DNA from 3 places in the Mesorhizobium sp. ESP6-5 genome. Region 3 is predicted to be linked to each of the others. Evidence: predicted binding sites of a transcription regulator. Region 3 holds the regulator's gene; each other region holds the start of a gene.

What was found. Region 3 encodes PhoB, which activates phosphate uptake and scavenging genes when phosphate is short. Its sites were predicted from a motif close to TGTCATNNANCTGTCAT; they were not measured.
Region 1: a site for PhoB is predicted at 2,299-2,315, ahead of ppk2 (polyphosphate kinase 2). Genes of this name have one in related genera too.
Region 2: a site for PhoB is predicted at 3,265-3,281, ahead of LB524_RS21260 (toxic anion resistance protein). Genes of this name have one in related genera too.

Annotation. Positions count from the first base shown of each region.
Region 1 is NZ_JAIUGR010000013.1:22,433-28,557, reverse strand. It holds gene LB524_RS21190 (glycosyl transferase family 90) at 101-1,072, shown strand; gene LB524_RS21185 (aldo/keto reductase) at 1,097-2,140, opposite strand; gene ppk2 (polyphosphate kinase 2) at 2,422-3,342, shown strand; gene LB524_RS21175 (dihydrofolate reductase family protein) at 3,412-4,056, opposite strand; partial or broken gene LB524_RS21170 (glyoxalase superfamily protein) at 4,201-4,311, opposite strand; gene hemB (porphobilinogen synthase) at 4,572-5,603, opposite strand; gene LB524_RS21160 (DUF2066 domain-containing protein) at 5,716-6,125, opposite strand, start outside.
Region 2 is NZ_JAIUGR010000013.1:35,196-41,320, forward strand. It holds gene LB524_RS21240 (OpgC family protein) at 1-402, opposite strand, end outside; gene LB524_RS21245 (alpha/beta hydrolase) at 604-1,263, shown strand; gene LB524_RS21250 (TetR/AcrR family transcriptional regulator C-terminal domain-containing protein) at 1,291-1,911, opposite strand; gene LB524_RS21255 (TCR/Tet family MFS transporter) at 2,024-3,187, shown strand; gene LB524_RS21260 (toxic anion resistance protein) at 3,322-4,401, shown strand; gene LB524_RS21265 (substrate-binding domain-containing protein) at 4,413-5,984, shown strand; gene LB524_RS21270 (5-bromo-4-chloroindolyl phosphate hydrolysis family protein) at 5,996-6,125, shown strand, end outside.
Region 3 is NZ_JAIUGR010000006.1:237,448-243,572, reverse strand. It holds gene pstS (phosphate ABC transporter substrate-binding protein PstS) at 1-104, shown strand, start outside; gene pstC (phosphate ABC transporter permease subunit PstC) at 171-1,154, shown strand; gene pstA (phosphate ABC transporter permease PstA) at 1,158-2,009, shown strand; gene pstB (phosphate ABC transporter ATP-binding protein PstB) at 2,006-2,809, shown strand; gene phoU (phosphate signaling complex protein PhoU) at 2,835-3,542, shown strand; gene phoB (phosphate regulon transcriptional regulator PhoB) at 3,562-4,251, shown strand; gene LB524_RS12215 (ROK family protein) at 4,254-5,489, opposite strand; gene xylF (D-xylose ABC transporter substrate-binding protein) at 5,755-6,125, shown strand, end outside.

The DNA.
Region 1 (6,125 bases), on a different contig from region 3:
CGCTATCGGAATGCGTGGCTGGATGGTAGGGCAATCATGCTGCGGGAACCATCCCGACCTTCACTTGTTCAACCGCGTTTATCTTTGATCAAAAGAGTCCATGGCCACCCTCCAACGAACGACGGCAAAGGTCTTCTACTATGCGCGGAACGTCATGCGCGATATCGCGCCCCAGGCGATCTTCCGGCGGCGATTGGCCAGCCGCCTGCAGCAGGCCAGGCTCTCGGACGAGGTCGTGCGCCGGCGACTGAATCACTACAACAAGCTGCAGGACGCTTTTACACCAGGCCCGGATGCTGTGCGCATCGACAAGATACCGTTTGAACCGAGCATGTACTATTACGACCTGAAGGAATTTGCCCGCTATTTCGATCCATCATTGCTCATCGACCTGAAGTTCGGTGATGTCATCGGCGTGCCCAAGCTGCCGACCCTCGTCAAGGACCGGCCGATCCGCGCCGACAACGGCAATGCCGTCGTCATGAAGTTCAACAAATTCCGCCACTTCCACATGCCCCTCGATACCGTCGCCTTCGCCGACAAGCGCCCTGCCGTGGTCTGGCGCGGCGACCTCAACAACCCGATCAGGACACGGTTCCTGGATGTCGCGCGCGACTTGCCGTTCTGCGATGCCGGTTCGCACAAGCGCAGCGCACCGGCTAAGTACAGCAAGCCTTTCCTCAGCATCAGCCAGCACCTGCGCTATCGCTACATCGTCTCGCTGGAGGGCAATGACGTGGCGACCAACCTCAAATGGATCATGAATTCCAACTCGCTCTGTCTGATGCCGCCGCCGACCTACGAAACATGGTTCGGCGAGAGCCAGCTCGAGGCCGGTATCCACTATGCGCCGCTTGACCCGGATTTTGCCGATCTCGGCGAAAAAGTGCGCTATTTTGAAGGGCACCCCGCCGCGGCGGAGCGCATCATCGCCGCAGCCAATGCCTATTGCCGCAAATTCTCCAATGAACGGGACGAGCATGCGATCTCCTTGCTCGTCCTCTACAAATATTTCGTGCTCGGCGGCCAGATCGAACCCGATCCCGAACTCTGGCGGTTTATCGGCGGCTAGCTCTTGCTCTCTGCCTGACGCTGATCAGATATCGCTGCGGTCGAGAACCAGATCGGCTGGGCCGAAGCGATCCTTCGCTGTCAGTTGCTGGTGCCAGTAGGGGTAGAGCAGAGCCGGCCGGCTGACCGCGTCGAGGCGCTGGCGTTCTTCGGTGCCGAGCTTCAGGGCCGCCGCCGCAAGGTTGTCCTTGAGCTGAACGTCATTGCGGGCACCGATCACCAGCGAGGAGACCGCAGGGCGTCCGAGCAGCCAGGCGAGCGCCACCTGCGCCGCCGAGACGCCACGATCCTTGCCGATCTCGACCAGCACATCGACAATCCGCCACAGCCGGTCCTCGTCGCGGATCGGCGGCTCGGACCAGCCGGCAAGCTGGCGAGCGGTCGGGCTGTCGCGGCGGTATTTGCCCGACAGCAGGCCGCCGGCGAGCGGGCTCCAGACCAAAACGCCCACCCCCTGGTCGACCGAGATCGGCAAGAGCTCGTACTCGGCCTCGCGCGCTTCCAGCGTATAGTGGATCTGCTGGGTGACGAAGCGTTGCTGGTGACGGCTGTCGCTGATGGAAAGCGCCTTCATCACCTGCCAGCCGGAATAGTTGGAGCAGCCGATGTAGCGCACCTTGCCCTGGCTGACCAAACTGTCGAGCGCGGCAACGGTCTCCTCGAGCGGAGTGAGGCCGTCCCATTGGTGGACGAAATAGATGTCGATGACATCGGTCTTCAAGCGCTTCAGGCTGCTCTCGCATTCACGGATCAGATGATGGCGCGACAGGCCCTCGTCGTTCGGGCCCTTGCCGATCCGCATCCGCGCCTTGGACGCGATCAGCACATCGTTCTTGCGCTTGCCGCCGAGAGCTTCGCCTATGATCTCTTCGGAGAGGCCGTTGGAATAGACATTGGCGGTGTCGATGAGGTTGATGCCGGCATCGATGCACATATCGATCATCCGCTTGGCTTCGGCGAGATCGCTGTTGCCGACCGCGGCGAAGGGCCCGGCGCCGCCGAATGTCATGGTGCCAAGCGTCAGTGTCGAAACCTTCAGGCCGGAACGGCCAAGGGTGCGGTATTCCATGTCAGATCCTCACGATTTTGTTGAAGAGGCGTGCCGGCAAGGCAGGCCTGGAAGGCGACCGCGCATTTGTAGGATAATTCGGCCGGCTTGTCGCCATGCGACGACGGTCGATCGATCGTACATTGCGGAATTTGCAACGCCGGCAATTGCGCCTGTGCTGCAATAAAACCGTCACCGCCGGCCTATATTGAAGTCGGCTCAGGTGTTTCCATTCCCGGCCGCCGGCCAGCAATTGGAGCGCCCAGTGGTAACCGACAGGGCTTGCAAGCGGAGCAGTTGATATGACCGAGCTGAAACAGAATTCCCCTGCCAAGGACTGGCTTGAAGCCGAGCTCGCCGACACGCTCGACGAGGACTATGAGCTCGAAATGTCGGAGCCGGCCCTCTCGATGGAGATCGCCAAGATCTACAAGAACTCGCATCCGCCTTCGATCGATCGCATGCAGTATTTTCGCGACCTGATCAGCCTCCAGTCGGAATTGATCAAGCTGCAGTCCTGGGTCGCCTACCACAAGAAGAAACTGGTGGTGATATTCGAGGGCCGCGACTCCGCTGGCAAGGGCGGCGTCATCAAGCGCATCACACAGCGGCTCAATCCGCGTATCTGCCGCGTCGTGGCGCTTCCGGCTCCGACCGAACGCGAGAAGTCGCAATGGTATTTCCAGCGCTATGTCCCGCATTTGCCGGCAGGCGGCGAGATCGTTTTGCTCGACCGCTCCTGGTACAACCGCTCCGGCGTCGAACGGGTAATGGGTTTTGCCAGCCCCGAGCAGGTCGAGGAGTTCTTCCATGACGTGCCGGAGTTCGAGCGCATGCTGGTGCGCTCGGGCATCACCGTGGTCAAATATTGGTTCTCGATCACCGACGAGGAACAGCAAATGCGCTTCCTGATGCGGATCCACGACCCGATGAAACAGTGGAAGCTGTCGCCGATGGACCTGCAGTCGCGGGTGCGCTGGGAACACTACACCAAGGCCAAGGAGGAGACCTTCGCCCGCACCAACATTCCCGAGGCGCCCTGGTTCATCGTCGAGGGTAACGACAAGAAGCGCGCGCGGCTGAACTGCATCGACCATCTGCTCAAGCAGCTGCCGTATGAAGAGGTGCCGCACGAGGAGATCACGCTGCCGGAGCGCGTCTTCAACCCGGAATACGAGCGCCAGGTGCTGCCGCGCGAGCTTTACGTGCCGGAGAAGTATTGAGCGAGAGTTTTGTCTTTCTCCCCGTATAGTGACGGGGAGAAATGGGCTTTCGTCGAGGGTTTCGCCACCTTACGCCCGCTTGATCACCACGTGCGTGGCCAGTGCCGTCGCCACCTGTTCGCCGCACTGGTAGCCCAGATTCAGCATGTCGAGGCCCGCAAAAAGGTTCTCGCCTCTGCCAAGCAGCACCGGCGAGATCGCCAGGTGCATCTCGTCGATCAGCTTTTCCTGCAGATACTGCCGGATGGTGGAGACGCCGCCGCCGACCCGCACATCCTTGCCTGACGCGGCGGCTTTGGCTTGTTCGAGAGCCGAATGGATGCCGTCGGTTACGAAATAAAAAGTCGTGCCGCCTTCCATCACGATGGGATCGCGCTTGTAATGCGTCAGCACGAAGGTCGGGACGTGATAGGGCGGATTGTCGCCCCACCAGCCCTTCCAGCTGTCGTCAGGCCACTCGCCCCGGATCGGCCCGAACATGTTGCGGCCGAGGATCCAGGCGCCGACATTCTCGAAGCTGCGCGCCGCAAAGTCTTCGTCAACGCCTGTCTCGCCGCCTTCCTGGCCAAACATCTTGCGGAAGGTGCGGGTGCTGAAAGCCCATTTGTGCAGGGCCGGTCCGCCGACACCGAGCGGATTTTCAAGGCTCTGATCGGGACCGGCGCCATAGCCGTCAAGCGACAGGCTGAAAGCGTTGACGCGAAGTTTGGACATGAGAACCTCCTCCTTGAGAACCAGTTGTCTTTTGCAAGTGGTTTCTTCTAGCAAACTGATTTTGAATTGCAAGTGGTTTTTCGAGCCGGAAAAGGTATTTCCGATTGCCGCCAAGCTACGGCCGCCGCCTCATTGGCCGGTCGGTTGGCGCGCGACGATCTCAAGGGCCTCGCTGTGGCTGATCGTCAGGTCGCGGGCGGCAAGCGCCTCCCGCATGGCTTTCGCCATCGTCTTGGCGTCGCGATAGGCAAGCATGTCCGTTTCCTCGGGTCACGGCGAAGCCTTCGTCAGTGCCCGCAATGCCGACACCTTCGCCCGACGGTGAAACGGGTCAGGAAGCATCCTCAGGAGGCGTCCGCCATGCCTCTTGGCCGAGGTGCGGGCTGCCGGCCGCTTCCGGCCATGCTTCCATCATAGCTGCAGCCGCCAGTTTTTGTCAGCGGGTTTTCGATAGAACCGCCGACCAGTTGAAAGAGTGGTGACATCTACTGAAGTGCCTTGCCCGGGAAGTCGGGCTACCCCTTCAGCATCACAGCCACTTCGGGTGCGAAATAGGTCAGGATGCCGTCGCAGCCGGCGCGCTTGAAGGCGAGCAACGATTCCAGCATCGCCTTCTCTCCATCGATCCAGCCATTGGAATCAGCCGCCTTGATCATCGAATATTCGCCCGAGACCTGGTAGGCGAAGGTCGGCATCTGGAATTCGTCCTTCAGCCGGCGGATGATGTCGAGATAGGGCAGGCCGGGCTTGACCATCAGCATGTCTGCGCCCTCGGCGAGGTCCTGTTCGGCCTCGCGCACCGCCTCGTCCGAATTGGCGTGGTCGATATAATAAGTCTTCTTGTCGCCCTTGAGCAGACCGGCGGTGCCGACCGCCTCGCGATAGGGGCCGTAGAAGGCCGAGGCGAATTTGGTGGCGTAGGACATGATCGCCACGTCCTGGAAACCGCTGGCGTCGAGCGCGTCGCGGATGGCGCCGATACGGCCGTCCATCATGTCGGACGGCGCGATGATGTCGGCGCCGGCCGCTGCCTGGATGACGGCCGCCGCCGCGACCTGTTCGACGGTCTCGTCATTGACGATGATGCCATCGCGCAGGATGCCGTCATGGCCATGGCTCGTGAACGGGTCGAGTGCGGCGTCTGTGATGATGCCGATCTCGGGTACCGCGTCTTTGATGGCGCGTGTGGCGCGGTTGATGATGTTTTCAGGGTCGAGGATGTGGGAACCCGTCTGGTCGCGCAGGCCGAGATCGACGTTGGGGAAGGTGGCAAGGGCCGGGATGCCGAGCTTGGCCGCCCGTTCGGCCTCCTTGACGGCAAGGTCGACCGAAAGCCGGAAGACGCCGGGCATGGCGGCAATCGGCTCCCGGACATTCCTGCCCTCGACGACGAAGATCGGCCAGATCAGGTCGTCGACCGAAAGCCTGTTCTCCTGCACGAGCCGGCGCGACCAGTCGGCCTTGCGCATGCGGCGCAGGCGGCGGCTGCCGGTGACGTCATCGACGCTGCGCGTGCCGGCAGCTTTTGCTGGGGTGAATTTGTTCATGGCCAAAACTCCGGATCCGCGGCTTTTACCACGAGCCCTTGTGGTGACCAATGCGACACGTTTGTGCCAGCGCCGAAAGCTGCCACAGCGCTGTCCCGCCACGCCTATTGGTTCAGGGCTGCCCGTTGCCCGAAAGGATCTGTGCCGCGCCTCCGATTGCCACACGGAACGCGTCGTCGAAGCTGACACCGCGCACCTGCCAACGATAGGTCTTGCCGTGATCGGCCAGTCGCCAATCGGCGACCCAGCCCAGTTCCTTGTCGCTCCACACGATGCTGCCGGCGAGCGCTCGGTCGCCTCCGGCTTGCTTGGCCACTCGATCCAGCCTTGCCATGTCCGTCGCGCGCAGCGCTTCTTCGCCCAAGCCGGCAAGTTGCGCGGCCTTTGGAAACGCGACATGCATCAGCATCGGCCCGCTGGCATTGACGAAGGATTCGCGCATCGTCTCGCCACGCCCTTCCTCGGCGCTCAGCATGAAATGCCGCGCGCCTTGTTCGGTCGTGAGGAAGACGGTGAGTGTCG
Region 2 (6,125 bases), on a different contig from region 3:
CGGCGTGTTTTTCATCAAGGGCTCGATGTTGATGAGCGTCAGCAGTTCCGGCCGCCTGGCAAACACCGCCACGGCGCAGAACAGGGCCATCACCACCATCGTCGTGACGATGTGGGCGACGTAGAGCACGCCGGCCCGCCGCCACATTTTCAAGGTCGCCAGAAGCCGGCCGCCCGGCCGGAACTTTGTGCCGTAGGCGAGCGCGACCGAAATGCCTGATATCAGCACGAACGCCTCGGCCGCGTCCGAAAACCCGAAATTCTTGTAGGTCAGGGTCTCGAAAGCCGTGCCCGGCACATGGTCGACGAAGATGGTGAGCAGTGCCAGCGCGCGCAATACATCGATACGCGTGTCGCGTTCCAAGATACGCAAATCGCGATCTGGCGAAACAGGGGTAGTCATCGACAAAAGGCCTCAAAGCTGGTTGTTCATGTCCAGCAATGCGACCCCCGACGCACCGCTTCGATTTCTCCCACAGGGAGTGTATCGGCGCAGAAACGGGCCGGAATGAGCCTGGTTCAATCAACTTTCGCGGAGCATGAAAATATTGCGTTTTGAAGCCGGCAAATTGAGCGAAACCTCATATAATCAATGGGATGCGGTATGACTGGCGCCAGTGTCGAAAATAGCCCTCTGATGCTGGATCTAGCCTTTCCCTATCGCCTCCTCGGTGCCGGCAAAAGCGGCCGCGCGTTCCTGTTCCTGGTGCATGGATCGGGTGTCGACGAGACAAGCATGGTGCCGCTGGCGAGGCGCATCGCGCCCGACGCCACCCTGATCGCGGTACGGGGCCGCATCCCGCAGGAGGACGGTTTTCGCTGGTTCGAGCGAATCACGCCGACGCGCTTCGGCCAGCAAAGCATCCGTGTCGAAACCGCCGCCTTCGCGGCATTCGCAAGCGAAGTCGCCGCGCGCCATGGGCTCGATCTCGCCCACGCGACATTCATTGGCTATTCGAACGGCGCCAATCTGGTTTCGAGCCTGATGCTGCTCCATCCCGGCATTGTCCGGAGCGCGGCGCTGCTGAGGCCAATGCCGGTGCTCGACAAGGTGCCTTCAACGGACCTCATGGGCACACGGACGCTGATCATTGCCGGGGCGGCGGACGAGACCTACGGGCCTTTCGCGTTGGCGCTGGTGACGCTGCTCAGCCGGCACGGTAGCGAGATCGACGCCCGGATCGTTCCATCAGGCCACGAAATCGGCGACCCGGACGCCGCGATCGTCGAGCGATGGCTGGCCGGAGCGGCACAGGGAGGCTGACCGCCTCTGCGACCGCTCGCTGCCCAATCAGCGTTCGGCCACCATTCGAACTTCTGCCCCGGCGATCAGCAGGGCGAGCCCGCTTTCAAACAGCGCCTCGTGTCCGCCGGCACGGTAGTGCACCAAGGCTTCGCGCAAGAGCGGATGATCATGCGCCGCGGCATCTAGCGCTTCGCCACGCCCCGGACCTGACGGATATTCGGCTTGCTCCTCCGTGACACAGCCGACCGTGTAGCGGCCGACCGTCATCAGCAATTCCATGGCTGGAATCGCCGCCATGCCCTCGCCCGCCAGGAATTCCAGCAGCCGCTCGAAGTGCCCGAGCTCTTGCGGATCCGCTTCCGTGCCGGCGTGGACACGCGCGCCGTCGCGATAGGCAATCAGGGCGCTGCGAAAGCTGCGGGCATTCTTGCGCACGAAATCCTGCCAGGTCTCGCCGAGCCGTGGTGTTCGATGCCGATGGCCGCGCCGCAAGATCTCTTCGTTCATCGCGTCGAGCAAGGCGCGCTTGCTCCTGAAATGCCAGTAGAGTGCCGGCTGCTGCACCTTGAGCCGCTGCGCCAAAAGGCGGGTCGACAGCGCATCGATGCCAACCTCGTTGAGCAAGCCTAGCGCTTCGTCGACGATCATCGTCTTGTCCAGTTTCATGCGAATCCGTCTGGTCCTCCAGCTTGCGCCGTGAATTTATCAGTGATAAACCTTCCTTATCAACGATAAATTCCTGAGTCCGATCGTGAAAAGAGCTTATCTCGTCGTCCTGATGGCGATGGCACTGGACGCCGTGGGCGTGGGGCTGATGATGCCGGTGCTGCCGGGCTTGCTGCGCACGGTCGGCCATGTCGACGATATCGGCTGGATTTTTGGCGCCTTCCTGTCGGCCTACGCCGCCATGCAGGTGCTTTTTTCGCCGCTGCTCGGCGCCCTGTCCGACCGCTACGGCCGTCGGCCGGTCTTGCTCGTCTCGCTCACGGGATCGATGGCGGACTATCTGTTCATGGCCTTCGCGCCAACACTGCCGCTGCTGTTCGTTGGCCGGCTGATCGCGGGCGTCACCGGCGCCAGCATGGCGGTAGCTTCCGCCTACATGGCAGATATCAGCAGCCAGGATCGTCGGGCTCGGGGTTTTGGCCATCTCAACGCCGCCTTTGGCGTCGGCTTCATAGCCGGTCCGGCGCTTGGTGGCCTGCTTGGTGACGTTTGGCTACGCACGCCCTTCCTGGTTGCGGCAGCACTCAACGGGATCAACCTGGTACTGGCTTTCTTCCTGCTGCCGGAACCGAAGCGCGCGGGCGGCGCAAGCGAAATGCCGTCTTTCAACCCGCTGGCGCCGTTGCGTTGGGCGCTGACTTTCCCGGCCCTTTTGCCGCTGCTTGGTGCCTTCGCCGTTCTTGCCCTGGTCGGCGAAGTCGGCGGCACCATCTGGGTGCTCTATGTCCAAGGCAAATTCGCCTGGGACCTGTTCACCGTCGGCATCTCGTTGGCGCTGTTCGGGCTCTTCCATGCTGGAGCCCAGGGTTTTGTTGCCGGGCCGATCACCGAGCGCTGGGGCGAGAAAGCAGCGCTGATCATCGCCATCCTCGCCGACAGCACGGCCTATATATCGATAGCGCTGGCCTGGCAGGGCTGGATGGCCTTCGCCCTGCTGCCGCTGTTCTGTCTCGGCGGGATCGGAGCTCCGGCATTGCAGTCGCTGTTGACCTCACGCGTCGGCGCCGACCATCAGGGACGGCTGCAGGGCGTGCTCACCAGCATGACCAGCCTGGTCTCGGTGTTCGGGCCCTTCATCATCGCCATGCTCTATTTCCGCACGCGCACCGTCTTTCCCGGCACAGTCTGGATCGCGGGGGCGGCGCTTTATGTGCTGTGCCTGCCATTGCTCCTGCGAACCGGGTCATCTCCAGCCGTGCGGGAGGCCGCCGAATAGATATTTCTTGACGCTAGGCCGGAAGACGGCACTGTTCACCGCCGAAAACGGCCTCGGACTACCGTTTTCCACAGCGGCGACATATCACTGTCACAGATTACCTATCGAGATGCTGTTACCGAGGGGAAGTCTGCATGGCCGACAAGAACAGCATCACTCTGCTCGACGATACTTCGACGTTGCCGGCAATCGTAGCCGATCCGTCCGACATCGCCAGAATCGAAAGCACGATCGACGTCAGAGACCGTGCCGGCATTTCTGTCTATGGCGACCGTGCCCAGCAGGCAGTCAGCGACTATGCCGACAAGATATTGTCCCAGTTGCGCAACCGGGACCTCGGCGACACCGGCGATCTCCTGACCGACATCATCATGAAGGCCAAGAATCTCGATCCGGCCTCGCTCAAGGACCAGGGTTTCCTCAGCGGCCTGTTCTCCTCGTTCAAGGCGCGGCTCGAGCGCTTCAAGGAGAAATACGAGGACGTGGCGGGACAGATCGATCGCATCGGCCTCGAACTCGACCGTCACAAGGACACGCTGCGGCGCGACATTGCCGTGCTCGACGACCTCCATGAGCAGACCAAGGGCTCCATCCTCAAGCTCGATGCCTATGTGCAGGCCGGCAAGAAATTCGTCGATGACTACCGCGCCAACGAGTTGCCGAAGCTGAAGGTCGCGGCGGATACCGCTAGCGGCGACACTGGAGGCACGCTGGAGGCGCAAACCTATCAGGACGCCGTGCAGGCGCTCGACCGCCTGGAAAAGCGGATCTTCTACCTGGTGCAGGCGCGCCAGCTCGGCATCCAGCAATTGCCGCAGATCCGCATCGTCCAGTCGGGCGACGAAACGCTGATCGAGAATTTGCAAGCAACCTCGGCGCTGACCGTGCCGGCATGGAAGCAGAAGATGGTCATCCTGCTTGGGCTGACCAACCAGAAGTCGGCGCTCGAACTGCAAAAGACCGTGACCGACGCAACCAACGAGATGATCCGCCAAACGTCGAAAATGATGAAGGACCAGGCGATTTCGGTCGAGGAACAGGCGCAGCGCGGCATCGTCGACGTCGAGACACTGGCGCAGGCCAATCGCGATCTCATCGACACGGTACAAGGTGTGCTGAAAGTCCAGCAGGAGGGCCGCCAGAAGCGGGCCGACGCCGAAAAACAGATGGACCAGATGACGATCGACTTGAAGAAAGCGCTGACCCAGTCCTGATCGGAACCGCCATGCCGAAGACGCTGACGTCCGTTCTGCTGCTCGCCTTCGCGATGTTTTTGACGGCCTGCAATTCCAGCCAAGTCCAATTCTCGATCGTCTCCGGCTCCGAGAATACGGTGCTGGAGCCGATCGTCCAGGAATTCTGCGCCAAGCAAGGCGCGACCTGCACCATTTCCTATCAAGGCTCGCTCGACATCGGGCTGGGACTGCAAAAGCCTGGCGGCCTCGACAAGGATGCGGTTTGGCCGGCCTCCAGCGTCTGGGTCGACCTGTTCGACAGCGGCCGCAAGGTGCGCAACCTGACGTCGATCGTGCAGATGCCGGTCATTCTGGGCGTGCGCAAATCCAAGGCCACCGAACTCGGCTGGGTCGGCAAGCCGGTCTTCATGAAGGACATCCTGGCCGCGGTGAAGGACGGCAAGCTGAAATTCCTGATGACGTCGGCGACGCAGTCCAATTCGGGCGCCAGCGCCTATCTCGCCATGCTGTCCAGCGCGCTCGGCGGCAAGCAGGTGATCGAGCCGGGCGACCTCGACAATCCCGCCGTGCACGACACAGTAAGTGCCTTGCTGCAAGGCGTCGAGCGTTCGTCCGGTTCGTCGGGCTGGCTCGCCGATCTTTACGTCGACAGCGCCGGCAAGGGCACCGTCTACGACGCGATGTGGAACTACGAGGCGACGCTGAAGGAGACCAACGACAAACTCAAGCAGATGGGCAACGAGCCGCTCTATGCCATCTATCCGGCCGACGGCGTCGCTGTCGGCGACTCGCCGCTCGGCTTCATCGATCATGGACGCGGAGCCGATGTCGAAAAATTCTTCACCGACCTGCTCGCCTATCTGCAGTCGGACGCAGCACGCAAACGCATCGCCGGTACAGGCCGGCGGCTGCCGCTCGGGGGCGCGGCCATCCAGGCCGCCGCCGAGCCGGATTGGAATTTTGATCCCGGCAAGCTGGTGACGTCGATCCGCATGCCCGAACCGGCCGTGATCCGCAAGGCGCTCGACCTCTACCAGGAAGCCTTGCGCAAGCCTTCGCTGACGGCGCTGTGCTTCGACTTCTCCGGCTCGATGGAAGACCAGGGCGAGAAACAGTTGCAGGCCGCCGCGCAATTCCTGTTCACGCCGGAAAAGGCGAGCGAGGTGCTGGTGCAGTGGACGCCGTCCGACCACATCTTCGTGCTGCCTTTCGACGCCGTCGTGCGCGACACATTCGAGGCGAAGGGCGACGCGGCGGGCCAGAGCGAGCTGCTGGCGGACGTTGCCCAGCAACGCGCCGGCGGCGGCACCGATATGTATGCCTGTGCCGACCAGGCCCTTCAGAAGATCGTTGCCACGGCGGACCTTTCGAAATACCTCCCGGCCATCATCATCATGACCGATGGCCGCACCGATGGCGGCGCGGACCTGTTTCTCGCTGAGTGGCGCAACGCCGCCGTGCGCGTGCCGGTCTTCGGCGTCACCTTCGGCGACGCCGACAAGAGCCAGCTCGACAGTCTCGCCAAGGCGACGTCGGCACGGGTCTTCGATGGCAGCGGCGATCTGGCCGGCGCCTTCCGCGCCGCGCGCGGCTACAATTAGAGCCTGCCGGGATGCGTGGCTTGTTCGGCAATGACTGGAACTGGATCGCGGCGGGCGGGATATCTGCGGTGTTGCTTGTCGGCTTGGGTTTTCTGACCCAGTTCCCGTTCCTGGTGTCGGCCATCATCGCGGCCCTCGTCT
Region 3 (6,125 bases):
CGCTCGACTATGTGTCGATCCCCGATAGCGTCGTCGACCTGATCAAGGCTTCGTGGAAGGCCGACATCAAGGCCGACGGCAAGCCCGTCTACGCCGGCGAGTAATATCTTTCTGGAGGAGCGCCGCCCCGCGGCGCTCCTTTTCAATCAACACAAAGAGCCGAGCTTGACATGAGCGCTGCCCACGAAGCCTTGCCAGCCATTCGAGGTTCACGCGACGCCACCGTCAGACGGTTCGCGTTGACCGATTCGATCTTCCATGGGCTGACCCGCGCCGCCGCCATTCTCGTGCTGGTGCTGCTCGGGGGCGTCGCCATCTCGCTGTTCGCCGGTTCCTGGCAGGCACTGTCGACCTTCGGCTTCTCCTTTCTGACCACCGAGAGCTGGAATCCCGTCACCGAGAAATTCGGCGCCTTGGCACCCATCTATGGCACCATCATCACTTCGGCCATCGCCATCCTGATCGCTGTGCCGCTCGGTATCGGCATCGCCATTTTTCTCACCGAGCTTTGCCCGCGTCCGCTCCGGCGCCCGATCGGCATGGCCGTGGAACTGCTGGCCGGCATCCCCTCGATCATCTACGGTATCTGGGGCCTGTTCGTGCTGGCACCGTTCCTGCAGACGACAGTGCAACCTTTCATCATCAACGTGTTCCACGGCATTCCCGGCCTTAACAGCCTGTTCGCCGGGCCTCCTTATGGCATCGGCCTGCTGACCTCGGCGATGATCCTGGCCATCATGATCCTGCCTTTCATCACCTCGATCACCAAGGATGTGTTCGACACGGTGCCGCCGGTGCTGAAGGAGTCCGCCTACGGCATTGGCTGCACGACCTGGGAGGTAACACGCCGGGTCGTCGTCCCCTACACCCGCATCGGCATCATGGGCGGCGTCATGCTTGCGCTCGGCCGTGCACTCGGTGAAACCATGGCGGTCACCTTCGTCATCGGCAACGCCCACCGGATCAGCGCCTCGCTGTTCGCGCCGGCAACGACGATCTCGGCAACCATCGCCAACGAATTCACCGAAGCCGTCGGCGATCTCTACACCTCCTCGTTGGTGGCGCTCGGTCTGATCCTGTTCGTCATCACCTTCCTCATCCTTGCCATCGCCCGCTACATGCTGATGCGCATCGATGCCCGTACCGGAGTCTGACCGATGTCGACAGCCGCATCGCTTCACCAGAGCCGCAAGCGCAAGAACGGCGTGATGATGACGCTCTGCGTCATCGCCGCCGGCATCGGCCTTGCTTGGCTGGCACTGATCCTCGGCGCGCTGCTCTATAAGGGCCTGTCGGGCGTTTCGCTCTCAGTGTTCACGGAAATGACCCCGCCGCCCGGTGATGCCGGTGGCCTGCTCAACGCCATCTACGGCAGCATCGTGATGACCATTATCGGCATCGTCGTCGGCACGCCGATCGGCGTGCTGGCCGGCACCTACATGGCCGAATATGGCCGCTTTTCGAAGCTCACCACCGTGGTGCGCTTTATCAACGACATCCTGCTGTCGGCGCCCTCAATCATCATCGGCCTGTTCGTCTACGAATTGATGGTGCGGCCGATGGGGCATTTCTCGGCCATCGCCGGTGCCGTGGCACTGGCCATCCTGGTCATTCCCGTCGTGGTGCGTACCACCGAGGACATGCTCAACCTTGTGCCGAACGCTTTGCGCGAGGCCGGCACGGCGATTGGCGCGCCGCGCTGGGTGGTGATCCGTTCGGTGGCCTACCGCGCGGCGATGTCCGGCATCGTCACCGGCATATTGTTGGCCATTGCCCGCATTTCCGGCGAGACGGCGCCGCTACTCTTCACAGCGCTCAACAACCAGTTCTGGTCGAGCAATCTCAATGCGCCGATGGCCAGCCTGCCGGTGACCATCTTCCAGTTCGCTCTCAGCCCTTACGAGGAGTGGCAGCAACTGGCGTGGACCGGCGCACTCATAATCACATTGACGGTTCTCGCGCTCAGCATCTTTGCGCGCAGCCTGACCGGACGCAGAGAGGACAAATGAGCCAGATGTTGTCTCCAGACATGACGATTGCGACAGAGGCAGCCGCCAAGGCGAAGATCGAGGTCAAGAACCTCAATTTCTACTACGGCCAGTCGAAGGCGCTGAAAGACATCACCTTGTCGCTGCCCGAGCGCAGCGTGACGGCCTTCATCGGACCGTCGGGTTGCGGAAAGTCGACGCTGCTGCGCGTCTTCAACCGCATCTACGAGCTCTACCCCAAGCAGACCGCCGAGGGTCAGGTGCTGCTCGACGGCCAGAACGTTCTCGACCGCTCGCAGGACCTCAACCTGTTGCGCACCAAGATCGGCATGGTGTTCCAGAAGCCGACGCCGTTCCCGATGTCGATCTATGAGAATATCGCCTTCGGCGTCAGGCTCTATGAGAAGATCGGCAAGGCCGAGATGGACGGCCGTGTCGAGCAGGCGTTGAAACGCGCCGCGCTGTGGAACGAGGTCAAGGACAAGCTCAATGCCAGCGGCCTCAGCCTGTCGGGCGGCCAGCAGCAGCGGCTTTGCATCGCCCGCACCGTGGCGGTCAAGCCGGAGGTCATCCTGCTCGACGAACCGGCCTCGGCGCTCGACCCATTGTCGACCGCCAAGATCGAGGAATTGATCGACGAGTTGCAGGCCGACTACACGATCGTCATCGTCACCCACAACATGCAGCAGGCCGCGCGCGTGTCGAAGCAGACGGCTTTCATGTATCTGGGCGAGCTGGTCGAATTCGACAAAACCGAGAAAATCTTCACGTCGCCTCGCGAGAAGCGCACGCAGGACTACATCACCGGCCGCTTCGGCTGATCTCACGCATACGAGGACCAGGATCATGGCCGAACACACAGTCGCAGCCTTCGACGAGGATCTCGGGCAGATCAGCAGGCTGATCAGCGACATGGGCGATCTCGCCGGCACGATGGTCGGCGGCGCCACCAAGGCGCTGCTGAATTCCGACAACGCGCTGGCACAGCGCGTGGTCTCCGACGACGCCATCATGGACGCGCGCCAGCGCGAACTCGATGATCGCGCCATCACCCTGATCGCCAAGCGCCAGCCGATGGCCGACGATCTGCGTCATGTCGTCGGCTCGATCCGCATGGCGGGCGATCTCGAACGCATCGGCGACCTTGCCAAGAACATCGCCAAGCGCGTCGGCTCGGTCGGCCTCACCGCCACGCCGCGCGACCTGTCGCATTCCATCGACTCCATGGCGCAGCTGGTGCTGATCCAGGTGCAGGGCGTCGTCGAGGAATATGCGGCCGGCGATGCCGCCGCCCTCGCCAAGCTCAGGAATGACGACGAACGCATCGACGTCAAATACACTTCGGTCTTCCGCGAACTCCTGACCTACATGATGGAGGATCCCCGCAACATCACGGCTTGCACGCATCTTTTGTTCTGCGCCAAGAATCTCGAACGCATCGGCGACCATGTGACCAACATCGCCGAGAATGCGTATTATGTGCTGACCGGCACGCAACTGCCCGCCAACCGTCCGAAGCAGGACGAGACGGCGATGTCGGTGCCGGCGGCTTGACGGCAGGGATGATCGATCGATGATCGCGCCACGCATCATGGTGGTGGAGGACGAGGAGCCGCTGGGCGTGCTCCTCCGCTACAATCTGGAGTCCGAGGGTTACCAGGTCGAGGTGGTGACACGCGGCGACGAAGCCGAGATACGCCTCCAGGAAAACGTGCCCGACCTGCTGGTGCTCGACTGGATGGTGCCGGCGGTTTCCGGCATCGAACTCTGTCGGCGCCTGCGCATGCGGCCCGAGACGGAGCGATTGCCGATCATCATGCTGACGGCGCGCGGCGAGGAGAGCGATCGCGTGCGCGGCCTCTCGACCGGCGCCGACGACTATCTGGTCAAGCCGTTCTCGACGCCGGAATTCATGGCCCGGGTCAAGGCGCTGCTGCGCCGCGCCAAACCGGAAGTGCTGTCCAGCGTGCTCAAGGTCGGCGACATCGTGCTCGACCGCGAATCGCACCGGGTCTATCGCAAGAAGAGCGAGATCCGGCTCGGACCGACCGAGTTCAGGCTGCTCGAATTCATGATGCGCCATCCCGGCCGCGTGTTCTCGCGCAGCCAGTTGCTCGACAATGTCTGGGGCGAGACGATCTACATCGACGAGCGCACCGTGGATGTGCATGTCGGCCGCCTGCGCAAGGCGGTCAACAATGGCCGCATGCCCGATGTGATACGCACCATCCGTGGCGCAGGCTACGCAATTCGCGAGGACTGAGATCAGGCCACGTTCTTGCCGGATCTCACCTGCACACCCGGCGCGAAGATCTCCTGGTCGACGAAGGTGAGCGCGCGCATGGCGCAGCCCTCGCGGATCAGCGGCAATTCGTTCGGCTCTGTATCGAAGGAAATCGACGTCGAATGCTGGCCGCCGGCGGTCTGGGCGATGGCCTCGCGCAGGGCCGGCTCGATCAGATCGAAGGCGGCGGCGCTGACGCCGACCATCGCAACCGGCGCCGGATCGATCAGCGCGAACAAGCTGCCAAGGCCATAGCCCAGCGCCTCGCCGGCCTTGCGATAGGCCTCGCGCTCCGGTCCGTCTCTTTCGCGCGCCGTGGCCGCCAATGCGCGCATGTCGGCGTCGCTGACGTCGACCGGTTTGGCGTCCTCACCCATCTGTCCTGCATTACGCCAGATGGCATAGTTGCCGGCATAGGCCTCGACGCAGCCGCGCCGCCCGCAGCGGCAGAGCGCGCCGCCGGGGCGATGGATCATGTGGCCGAACTCGCCGCCTGAGGAATGGGTGCCGGTGAACAGCTCGCCCTTCAGCACCAGGCCCATGCCGATGCCGTGCGAGAGCAGGATGGCGATGAAGTCGTCGCGGTAGCGCTCGGGGTCGCGCCAGCGCAGCGCCACAGCCATCATGTTGCAGTCGTTCTCCATGGTGGCGGGGATGCCGAATTCGGCTTCGAGTATATCGGCGAAGGCAATGTCCGTCTGCGGCGTGATCGGCGACCACAGCATGGCGCGCGCCTCGGTGTCGGTGATGCCCTGGATCGCCAGCGCGATGCGGGCAATGCTGGCGACATCGAGGTCGGGATCCTCGAGGCGGCGCCGGACGATGGCCACGCATTCGCCGATCAGCGCCTCGCGCGACATGGTCAGCGTGTCCAGCCGGCGCTGCTCCTCCGATATCACCTGGCCGGCGTAGTCGATGACGGCGACGGAGAGGAAATTCAGCGACAGCACCACGGTCATGACCGCCGCGGCCTCGGGGTTGAGACAAAGGCCCACCTGCGGCCGGCCGCGTTTCAGTGAGCCGGCCTCGTTCGGCTTGCCTTCGCTCAGGATACCTTCGCCGATCAGGTCGGCTGATATCGCCGATATGGTCGAGTGGCTCAGGGCGGTGGTGGCGGCGATCTCAGTGCGCGAGGGCTGGCCACCCCGGCGCACGGCTCCAATCACCATTGCGCGGTTGCGCCGGCGCAGATCGTCGTGGCGGATTCCGACCGACATGATTTCCCTCCCCGTCGCCGCGGTTCTTGACGCCCCTCGAACACCTCCGGCAACGGGTCGAATACTGGCAGAAGCGGCTGGGGCTGTCATTTATTTATTGCGGGGCTCGAAAAAAGGCTTCCGGCACCTCAAAATCCGTCAGAATCGATGTTGACAGTGTTCCGGCGATGGACCAGTGTTTTTTCGAGGCTCGAAAAAATTAGGGCCTTTGTGCCGGCCTTAGGGCCAGTTTGGTCGCGCCACACGCGGGCGCAGGGAGGATATCATGAAGAGATTCACAGTCGCCATTCTGGCGGGTGTCGCCATGTCGCTGACGCTGGCGTCGGTCGCGCAGGCGAAGGGCAAGGTTATCGGCGTGTCGTGGTCCAACTTCCAGGAGGAGCGCTGGAAGACCGACGAGGCCGCCATGAAGAAGGCGATCGAGGCCGCGGGCGACAAGTACATTTCCGCCGATGCGCAGTCCAATCCTGGCAAGCAGCTGACCGATGTCGAGAGCCTGATTTCGCAGGGTGCCAATTCGCTGATCATCCTGGCGCAGGACGCGTCGGCCATCGGCCCGGCGGTACAGAAGGCGCTCGACGAGGGCATTCCGGTCGTCGGCTATGACCGCCTGATCGAGAACAAGGACGTCTTCTA